2 regions of the Terrisporobacter glycolicus ATCC 14880 genome follow, and region 2 is predicted to be linked to the other one. Evidence: riboswitches for the same ligand, from Rfam matches in the RefSeq annotation. Region 2 holds a riboswitch; the other holds the start of a gene.
What was found. A riboswitch is a leader RNA that binds a small molecule or an ion and turns the genes downstream of it on or off. The one in region 2 is predicted to bind cobalamin.
Positions count from the first base shown of each region.

Region 1 (5,792 bases), 1.2 Mb from region 2:
TTATTGTTTATATCTAATTTTAGATGAATAGTTCTAGATTTATCCCCCTTAACAACAGCTTCATTTATGCCAAAAATATTAAAACAGCCATGGCTAGTGGAAACTTTAGTTTGAAGAAGAGGCAACTCTTGAGTTACATAATCTTCTTGCAAATAAGATTGAATAAAAGCATCTATATCCTTTGGAGTTATATCTGGAAAAAAACCTAAATGGCCAGTATTAATTCCTACTAAAGGTATGCTTGGAATATTATAATCTCGAATAGTTTGTAAAAAGCAGCCATCTCCACCTATAGATATTATTAATTCTGCTTTAGGATTATATTCATAGTCAACGTCAAATCCAACTTTAATTAATTTTTTATGTAAGATATCTCTAGTATCAAGAGATTTTTGTACTTTATTAGAATTTATTGTTATGATTCTCCCCATTGTTCCACCTCATTTATAAGTTGTATTATATCAAATATATGTAAATTTAGGAAATATTCTTTGTTATATAAAAACATGTTGTAATGTAAATATTTATACAAAAATAGATAAAAACCTCTATTTATTTTAATAATTTCAAAAATAGGGAATTTTCTTCTTTAAATAACTTTATATGATATACTTATTTTGGGAATAATTATAAGGAAATGCTGTAAATGGAGGTGTAAAATTATGTCGGTAGAAAAAGTTAGAGAATTTTTAAAAGAGTATAATAAAGATAATGATATTATGGAGCATGAGTTATCTTCAGCAACAGTTGAATTGGCAGCAGAGGCAGTGGGAGTTATTCCTGCTAGAATTGCAAAGACACTTTCCTTCAAAAATAAAGAAGGTGACAATGCCATATTAATTGTAACAGCTGGTGATGCTAAAATTGACAATAAGAAATTTAAAAGTGAATTTGGACATAAAGCTAAAATGTTGACACCAGAGGAAGTATTAGAATACATAGGCCATGGTATAGGCGGTGTATGTCCGTTTGCCATTAAAAATGATCAAGTAAAAGTATACTTAGATCTTTCCATGAAGAGGTTTGATACAATTTTCCCAGCAGCAGGAAGTAGCAATTCATCTATAGAATTAACTTGTGATGAGCTAGAAAGATTTTCTCATTCAGAGAAGTGGATAGATGTTTGCAAAGGATATGAAGAAATGGAAGAAGTGAAATAAATTTTATTAAATATTTAAAATCACACAAATTATGGTGTGATTTTTTTCTTTTACTTATATAAATATATGAAATTATGGTAAGATAAATAATATTAAATAAAAGTAGGTGAATACATGTTTAGAAAAGAAGATCAAAAATATAATGTTATTTCATACATAAATGAAGATGAAAATTTAACTTTAAAAGAAGTATTGTTGGATAAGCTAAACTTTTCAGTAAGATCATTATCAAAAATGAAAAGATATAAAACTGTAAAAGTAAATAATAAATATGTTAGGCCAGCAGATAAAATAAACAAAGGTGATTTAATTGAAGTCAAAATTGATGAAGATATGGCAGATTTTAAGCCACAAGATTTAAAGTTACCTATTTTATATGATGATTTTGATATAATAATGTTAAATAAACCACCATTTATGGTAGTTCATCCAACAAAGAGTCACTTCGAAAATACTATTGCCAATGGTGTGACACATTATGTTTTGGGAAAAAATGAAAATGTAAAAATAAGATTTGTAAATAGACTTGATATGAACACATCAGGCTTAGTTATTGTGGCGAAAAATCCTTATGCTCAATTTGTTTTATCCTCAGATATGAAAGAAGATAAAGTTGAGAAAATGTATATAGCTGTAGTAAAAGGTGTGGTTAAAGAAGATTTTGGTACTATAAATGAGCCAATATATAGACCTACTGATGATAGTATAAAGAGGATTGTTCATGAAGATGGACAGCCATCAGTAACACATTTTGAAGTATTACAAAGATTAAATGATGCTACAGTTTTAAAACTAAAACTAGAAACAGGAAGAACACATCAAATACGAGTTCACCTAAATCACATAGGTCATGGAATAATAGGTGATGAGTTATATGGGCATGTGGATGAAAAATTAATTAATAGACAAGCTTTACATGCTTTCAGTTTAAAGTTAAAGCAACCAAGAACTAGAGAAGATTTAGAGTTTAAGGCACCACTTCCAAAAGATATGGAAGAATTAATAGAAAAATTAAAATAAAAAATTCATGGAGGTTATTAGATATGGTTATACATAAGTATATTATTCATGTTCTTGATAGAAATAGTGAAAGCCCAATATTAAACGATTTTGAAGGAAAAAACAATATAGAGGTAGATAAGTTTTTCGAAAAAATAATTAATAGAGCAATAAAAGATGACGATTTAAGAAAGGCAGTATTTAAGGATTATAATGATAATATAATAAAAAATTGTTGTGAGCAAATAATCTACGATGATGACACTTTCGTCCATAATTCAAAAGAAATAGCTTCTTATTTATTTGATATAATGAAAAAATATGAAGATATAGACTCATGTGACTTGGCAATGTGTTTATATAGTGTGAAAGATGAAAAATATGTGGGAATAGTAAAATTAGATTATAAGAAACTATACACTCACTCTATAGAATTATTAGATGAAAAATTCAACATACAAATAATAAGTAATGAAATAGGGATTCCAGATACAGGAAGACAAAAACAATGTGCATTAGTTGGAATTAATGGAATAAATGATGAATTCCACTTAAGATTATTAGACAAAGATTCAGAAAAAGAAGAAGATCCAGAAAAAAAATCTAGATTTATAACTGAATTTTTAAATGCGGAGAAAGTTACAGATGATAAGTTTAATACAAAAACTTTTAAAACTACTGCAGACAACTGGATAACAAATGCCATGGGTAATAATATTAAAAAAGCAGAAGATGTTAGAAGTTTATTAAACTACACTTTAAAGGAAAAAGAAGAAGTAGATATAGAACAATTTGTGGAAAAATCAATAGATGATGACAATTTAAAAGAAAGTTTCAAAGAGTTAATGGTTGACAGGGGAATTGAAACTAATTTTAATATAGACAAAAAATGGGTTGAGAAAAAACTTAAAAAAAGAAGCATAAAAACAGACAATGGATTTGATATAAAAGGAAATCTTGTGGATTTTGAAGATCCTATGAAATATAGTGTTAGACAAAATGAAGATGGCACAGTTGATATAATAATAAAAAATGTAAGTTTCTATGAAGAAAAATAATTAAAATATTAATATTAGTTTTTAAACTTATAAAAACTAACTTTGAATATGCTACAATATATTCAGAAACAATTTTATATAAATTTAGGTTCTTAAAGATTAATAGGGAAAGAGGTGAAATTCCTCTACAGCCCCCGTTACTGTAATGTGGACGAAACTCAAAATACCACTGTGATTAAAACCATGGGAAGGTGAGGAGTAGGTTGATACTAAGTCAGGAAACCTGCCTAAATTAAAAAGTAAATTTCTTCGGGGTGAAGGAAGTATCTTAAAAGACATGTGATGATGTCAAAATATAGATATAGGAGCCTAGCCTTATGGTTAGGCTTTTTTTTAATTCTAAACTTATATGTATGGGGGAAAACTTATGAAGAAAAAATTATTACCATTGTTATTATGCTTAATAATGCTTTTTGCAGTAGCATGTAGTAACAATAAAGAGAAGACTGTGACAGACAGAGAAGGAAATGAAGTTAATATACCGACGAATATTGAAAAAATTGTATCTACAGCACCTTCCAATACAGAAATATTAGCAGGCTTAGGTGTGGGAGATAAAATTGTGTGCATGGACACATATTCAGAAGGTATAGAAGGTGTAAATAAAGATGCAAAGAAAATGGATTTTACTTCGCCAGATGCAGAGGCAATAATTGAATTAGATCCAGATATTGTTATAGCTTCAGGTTATAATAAAGCAGGGTCTTCAGATGATCCATTCAAATCCCTTAGTGATGTGGGAATACCTGTAGTTTACATACCTAGCAGTGATAGTATAGATGGAATTTACAAAGATATAGAGTTTATTTCTTCTATAGTTGATAAAAAAGATAAAGGTGAAGAAATAGTTTCTAATATGAAAGGTGAAATAGAAGAAATAGCTAAGGTTGGAAAAACTATAAAAGATAAAAAGAAAGTATATGTTGAAATAGGTCCAGCACCTAGTTTATATAGTATTGGAAACTCAACATTTTTAAATGAAATGATTGAACTTATAGGAGCAGAAAATATATTTAAAGATCAAAAATCATGGATATCGCCTAGTGAAGAGTCTGTAATAGATGCCAATCCAGATGTAATTTTAACTACAGTTAATTATGTGAAAAATCCAGAAAAAGAAATAAAATCTCGTGATGGATGGGAAAATATTAAGGCTATAAAAAATAATGAAGTTTATTATATAGATGCTGATTCATCTTCTCGCCCAACTCAAAATATAATAAAAGCTTTAAAGGAAATGGCTAAAGCCGTATACCCAGATGAATATAACAAATAGAAAAAAAATAGCCGTAAGTATAATTTCATTACTTGCAATTATTTGGTTAGGAACATCTATAGGAAGCTCAGATATAAGTATATTTGATACACTGTCCATAATAGGTAATAAAATGTTAAATTTACCTTTATCAGAAAATGTTACACCAAAACATATTTCTATAATATGGAACCTTAGATTACCAAGAGTATTATTAGCATTTTTAGTTGGAGGTTGTTTAGCAACTAGTGGAGCAGTAGTTCAATCTATACTAAAAAATGAATTGGCATCACCATATACCTTAGGTGTATCTTCAGGAGCTTCTTTGGGAGCTGGACTTATAATAGTTACAGGAATATCAATACCATTAATAGGTGGATTTACATTACCATTTATAGGATTTATTTTTGGATTAATTACTATGTTTTCTGTGATTGTATTTTCAACAAAAATAGATAAGACTATGTCAAATAATACAGTGGTTCTTGTAGGTATGGTTTTATCTTTATTTGTAAATGCATTATTAACTACTTTGACGGCGTTTTTTAGTAATGATTTAAAAAGTATAGCTCTTTGGCAAATGGGTAGTTTTGCAATGAGAGGATGGACTTACGTTGGATTAATATTGCCATTTTTCTTAGTTGGAATGTTAGGTGTATTTAAGTATACAAAAGAGATGGATATTCTTACATTTGGAGAAGAACAAGCCAAGGCCGTAGGTGTGGACACATATAAGGTGAAGAGAAAATTATTTGTTTACTGTGCAATATTAACAGGTGGGTCTGTAGCACTTAGTGGAACGATTGGATTTGTAGATTTAATTGCTCCTCATGTAGTAAGAAAGGCTTTTGGTTCAAATCATAAATATGTTATACCCATGTCATTTTTATTTGGAGGAGGTCTAATGGTAATAGCAGACTTAATATCCAGAACATTGTTTGCGCCAATAGAACTTCCGGTGGGAGCAGTTACAGCTTTAATAGGCGCACCATTTTTTGCCTATGTATATTTTAAAAAAGGAAGTTGATATTAAATGTTAGAAGTTAAAAATCTTTATTGTGGTTATGATGGAAAAGATATAATTAAGAATATCAGTTTTAATGTAAAAAATGGAGAAAACCTATGTATAGTTGGTCCTAATGGTTGTGGCAAAAGTACATTATTAAAATCTATAGCTAATATTATTGATTATAAAGGAAGTATAAAAATAGATAATAAAGAATCATTTATGCTTAGTAGAGTGGAATTAGCAAAAAAGGTTGGGCTTATGAGCCAAATATCTCAATTATACTTTCCCTATACTGTTTATGATACTGTATC
Region 1 is NZ_CP117523.1:3,503,189-3,508,980, reverse strand. Features, by position in the region: gene TEGL_RS17165 (NAD(+)/NADH kinase) at 1-431, opposite strand, end outside; gene TEGL_RS17160 (YbaK/EbsC family protein) at 663-1,160, shown strand; gene TEGL_RS17155 (RluA family pseudouridine synthase) at 1,275-2,180, shown strand; gene TEGL_RS17150 (nucleoid-associated protein) at 2,204-3,217, shown strand; cobalamin riboswitch at 3,287-3,462, shown strand; gene TEGL_RS17145 (ABC transporter substrate-binding protein) at 3,585-4,493, shown strand; gene TEGL_RS17140 (FecCD family ABC transporter permease) at 4,477-5,499, shown strand; gene TEGL_RS17135 (ABC transporter ATP-binding protein) at 5,506-5,792, shown strand, end outside.
Region 1: linked by a shared signal. The riboswitch ahead of TEGL_RS17145 (ABC transporter substrate-binding protein) and the one ahead of TEGL_RS03310 (energy-coupling factor ABC transporter permease) in region 2 are both predicted to bind cobalamin.

Region 2 (5,792 bases):
ACCCACCGTTTCTTCTTCTAGGTGCTTTATTGTTAATAGGTTCATTTTGCCTAAACCTATTATTAATATATTCTTATCCTTTAAGCTACCTATTTTTTCTTTTAAAAGTTTTATACCTATATAACTTATGGATAAAGGCTGCTCAGAAATTTTAGTTATAGTTTTAACTTCTTTTGCTGTTGTAATAGCTTCTCTAAATAGTTTATTTAAAAATTTTTTAGTAGCTCCTAATTTCATGGCGAACTCATGTGAACCCTTTACTTGACCTAAAATTTGGTCTTCTCCAAGAACTAGGGAATCTAACCCCGAGGTTACAATAAACAAATGGTTTATTGCTTCTTCACTCTTTTTGCTAAATAAATATTCTTTAATGTTATCTAACTCAAAAAATTCTTCATAAAAATTTTTAACTATTTCAACACCCTTTTCTAAATTATCACAGCTAATATAAATTTCACTTCTATTGCAAGTAGAAAGTATTACTATCTCGTCAATATCCTTATCTAAAAGTATATTAATTGCTTCTATTTTATGTGCGTCAGTAAAGGATACTTTTTCCCTAATGCTAATAGGTGATAAATTATGATTTATACCTACAACTGCAATATTCATTTTCTACCTCCATATTCGTTTGTTTCTTTATTTATTAGAGAGTTAAATTCTATCATGAAAAATAAAAAAAATCCATATTTATAGCAAAATATGGATTTAATCTATTTTTTTATATCGTATTTTTTATTTAGCTATTTTATTTAAATTAACTCCCATATTTTCACTCCAATAATTATATAAATCTTCCTCTTTTCTAAACAAAGGCAAGTTCATATTCTTATTAAGTTTTACAAGCCACGGAAGTTCTAAGCCTGCTTCTTCTATTTTTTCTTCATCAATAAATACTTCTTCCACATTACCTTCATTAATTATTTTTCCTTGATTTAGTACATATACATAATCACATATATCATAAATCAAATTCATATCATGACTAGTAATTACTATTTTCTTTCCTTTTTCGTACATTGTTTTAATTATGTTTACAATCGCTCTTGTGCTTTCTGGATCTAAACCTGCTGTTGGTTCATCTAATAAAACAAGGTTATTTTCCATAGCTATTACTGATGCAATCGCCACTCTTTTTTTCTGGCCAAAGCTTAAACTATGTACTGGTCTATCTATAAACTCTTCACCATTAACAGCTTCTAGAGCTTTGCTAATTCTAGCTTTTATGGTTTTTTCATCCATACCAATATTTCTAAGAGCAAAGGCCAAGTCATCATATACCATTGAATAAAAAATTTGTTTTTCTGGATCTTGAAACACTATACCCACTTCTTTTCTTAAATTGTATAAACTTTTCTTATCATATTTAAGCTGACTGTTTTTATATAATATTTCTCCTTGTGTAGCTTTTAAAATCCCCATTAAATTATTAAATAATGTGGACTTTCCAGATCCATTTGAACCTATTATTCCAATAATATCACCATTATTAAAATCCATAGTTATATTATTTAAGGCTTTTCTTTTTTTGTCATATTGATATGTTAAATTATTTATTTTAAACATTATTAATCTTCCTCTACAATATAAAATGTGCCATCATAAAGCTTCATATCTAAAACTATACTCATCTCATCATATCTTATCATCATCCTTTTGAATAACATATTTACTAATAACCCAAAAGAGTTATATCCATTTTTCAAATTTATATATCCAAATCTAAGTTCTTGAGATTTTCTTATATCTGAAACTTCTTCCATAAATATAAATATAAATCTATACATTAACATGGAAATTTCTAAAACTATATCTGGTAAATGTAGTTTTTTAAATACAAATATTAATTGATTAAAAGGTGTTGTAAGCATTATAAAATAAATACAAGTCAAACATGATAATGCTCTAAAAAATAAACGTGTTGATGATACTATTGATTCATTTGAAACACCTATATATAAACTTCCTATATTTATACTGTATAATAATGATTCTTTATCTTTAGAAAAATTTAAAAGTATCATAATTATACTTAAAATTAAAAATACCAAGGGAATTTTAATAAAATGAATATAATCTTTAAATTCAATTTTTGCAATTCCAACTATAACAAAACTCATTATACCTATAACCAATAAGGATATATAATTGTAAGGATTAATTAAAGATAAAATTAGTAGTAGCATGCCTATGGCAAATTTCATATTTGGATTTACTTTAGATAGCTTATTTTTATAAGCATAATCATCTATTATCATTTAAACTTTCTTCTCTCATTTTTTTCTTAGTTCTAGTAGTTCCTATATAATATCCTATTATTCCTGCTCCAAGTGCTGCTTGCGATGCAAATAGTAAACTTTCAATTTCCCCACTTGCAGGTTCTACTAAACTACTAAACCATGGCTCATACTCTGGATTTATCTCAGTTATTACACCTTCTGCCTCTCCATCTGCTCCTCCAAACTCCGCACCTTTTTGAGTTATTAATGGAACAATAATTATAGCTAAAACTAATAGAAACAAAATCACAGTTAACTTCATATTACTAGACTTTTTTGTTGTTGAACTTTGCATTATGCTAACACCTCTCTCTCCTCATTTTCAGTTATAAAGTTATAAATTATAACTGTAAGTAATCCTTCTGCTATTGCTATAGGTACTTGAGTAACAAAGAATACTCCTAGGAATTTTACTGCCGAAGCCATAAATCCACCTGCTGGATCCGGGAAAGCAAGACCTAATTGGAATGATGTTACTGTATATGTTAACAAATCACCTAAGGCTGCTGCTAAAAATACTGCAACTTTTTTATCCATTTTGTCCTTACATAGCTTCCATATTCCAAAAGAAACTAATGGCCCTACAATTGCCATTGAAAAAGCATTTGCTCCTAAAGTTGTAATTCCACCATGAGCTAATAACAATGCTTGGAATAATAATACTATTGTACCTAAAACAACTGTTGCACTAGGTCCAAATAATATTGCCGCAAGTCCTACACCTGTTGGATGTGAGCAACTTCCTGTAACTGATGGAATTTTTAATGCTGATAATACAAAGACGAAGGCTCCACAAAGAGCTAATAATAATTTCTTTTTAGGTTGTTCTTTAACTATTTTAGCAATATTTTTAAGTCCTACTACGAAAAATGGAATAAATATTACCCACCAAATTATTGCCCATTTTACTGGTAAAAAACCTTCCATGATGTGCATTGCATTTGAGACTACTGGTGTGATCATTAGCATAAATGCTGCTATTAATGACCATTTTACATTACTTTTTTTCATACTACATACATCTCCCTTTTAATTATTTTTAGGGTGTATATCTTATTATTTTGATTCATTTAACTAGGTTTTCTTGTTGTAACTAAATATTATGTTTCCTTATTTGTTGATAATTAAAAAAACCTAACCAAAAGGCCAGGTTCGTATCTTTTAATTTCCAACATAAAATGTTTTCTAATAAGATACTTCCTTCACCCCGAAGAAATTTCTTTTGATATTTTAGGCAGGTATCCTGACTTAGCTTCATTCTACTCCTCACCTTCCCATAGTTCATACTACAGTGGTTTGCTGAGTTTCGTCCACATTACAGTAACGGGGGTTGTAGAGGGGTTTCACCTCTTTCCCTATTAATCGTTAAAGAACCTAAAATATTTTTTATTATTCTTACAATTTAATTCTATACCAAATTATGTTTATATTCCATAAGAAAAATTTATTTTAATAAAAATATGTTAAAAATTTATCTTTAAGATTCTTTTAAGGTTAAATTATTATACTCATATTATAAAATACATTGCTAAAGAGGTGATAAATATGGCAATAAAATCATTTAAACGCTATGAGAAAAAATTTTTAATATCAGAGGGCCAATATAATGAGATACTTCCAAAACTTCTGGATTATATGAACCATGATAAATTTTGCCAAAACAACAATACTTATAGTATCTATAACATCTATTATGATACAAAAAATAGTGATGTCATAAGACATTCCATATCAAAACCATATTATAAAGAAAAACTTAGACTAAGAAGTTATAAGGTTCCAACTAATACTAATGATAAAGTATTCTTGGAGCTAAAGAAGAAAATCAACGGTATCGTTAGTAAAAGAAGACTTTCTCTTTCCTTAGGTGATGCTTATGAATTTCTTTATAATAATAAAACACCCCTAGTTGAAGATTACATGGATAATCAGGTTCTTAGTGAAATAGAGTACTATCTTAATAATACAAAAGTTTATCCTACTGTGTTTATTTCTTATGATAGAAATGCTTTCTTTTGCAAGGATAATCCTGAATTTAGAGTTACTTTTGATTCAAGGGTTTTAACTAGAAGAAATCACCTTCACTTGGAAGAAGGTAGTTTTGGTGAAGATGTAGTTGGAGAAGGAAAATACCTTATGGAAGTAAAAATATTAGGTGCCATACCTTTATGGTTTACAAGAATTTTATCTGAATTGGAAATTTATCCAACTCATTTTTCAAAATATGGTAATGAATTTATGAAATATTGCTTAAGTAATAAAGAAAATAATGAAATAGGAGCTGAGATATGTTAGAAACAATAATCGCATCAACAACTGGAGAATCCTTTACTCTGACCAATTCTCTTATAGTAATAACCACGTCTATAGTTTTAGGAATTTTAATTAGCGTGGTCTATATGAAAACAAACAAAAAATCAAATTATAACTCAGGATTTAGTACAACTTTAATTATGCTGCCTGTAATAATATCTATAATTATTTTACTTGTTGGCAACAATGTAGCTAGAGCTTTTTCTTTAGCAGGAGCATTTTCCATAATTCGTTTTAGAAGTGCACCTGGAGACCCAAAAGATATTGCATATATATTCTTTACTTTAGCCATTGGCCTTACTTGTGGTATGGGATATATTACTTATGCTGTTTTATTTACATTAATATTATCTGCGGTAATGATAGGCTTACATATAACTAAGTTTACAGAGCCTAAAAATAAAACTATGCAATTAAAAATTACTATACCTGAAGATTTAAATTATGAAGGTGTCTTTGAAGAAATATTAGATAATTATACTGCTTCTTATAATATAGAACGCGTTAGAACAAGAGACTTTGGCTCTTTATTTGAATTAAGCTATTTAATTAACCTTAAGCCTGATGTAAATCAAAAGTCATTTTTAGATGAATTGAGATGTAGAAATGGTAACTTAAATATTACCCTTACCCTTTCTAGTACAAGCTATGGTGATAATTAATTTGTTTCCCCTTAAAATTTTTTAAGGGGTTTTGTTGTATAATATAATAAAATTCGCTTTATCTTAGAGATGTGTAGGCACCTTTAAACTTTGAATAAAGACCTTGCTCAAGTTGAAGCTTCTTGGAGGAAAATATATTGAAACTTTTATTAGTAGAAGATGAAAAACAACTTTCTGAAGCCTTAAGTCAAATATTAATTAACAATAAATATAGTGTTGATGCAGTTTATGATGGAGAAAACGGATTGGAATACGCTCTAACATGCATTTATGATGTAATAATTTTGGATATAATGCTTCCTAAACTAAATGGATTGGAAATTTTAAATAAACTTAGAAAAGAAAATATTTCAACACCTATACTTTTATTAACGGCCAAAGACTCCGTTGATGACAAAGTCACTGGTCTTGATTTAGGCGCGGATGATTACTTAGCAAAACCTTTTGATCCAAAGGAATTATTAGCAAGAATTAGAGCAATTTCACGAAGAAAAGGTGAAGTAATAAATGATAATTTATTAAGTTATGGTGATATTAA
Region 2 is NZ_CP117523.1:640,864-646,655, reverse strand. Features, by position in the region: gene hemA (glutamyl-tRNA reductase) at 1-612, opposite strand, end outside; gene TEGL_RS03325 (energy-coupling factor ABC transporter ATP-binding protein) at 736-1,566, opposite strand; gene cbiQ (cobalt ECF transporter T component CbiQ) at 1,569-2,258, opposite strand; gene TEGL_RS03315 (energy-coupling factor ABC transporter substrate-binding protein) at 2,245-2,574, opposite strand; gene TEGL_RS03310 (energy-coupling factor ABC transporter permease) at 2,574-3,290, opposite strand; cobalamin riboswitch at 3,496-3,672, opposite strand; gene TEGL_RS03305 (polyphosphate polymerase domain-containing protein) at 3,825-4,574, shown strand; gene TEGL_RS03300 (DUF4956 domain-containing protein) at 4,568-5,254, shown strand; gene TEGL_RS03295 (response regulator transcription factor) at 5,392-5,792, shown strand, end outside.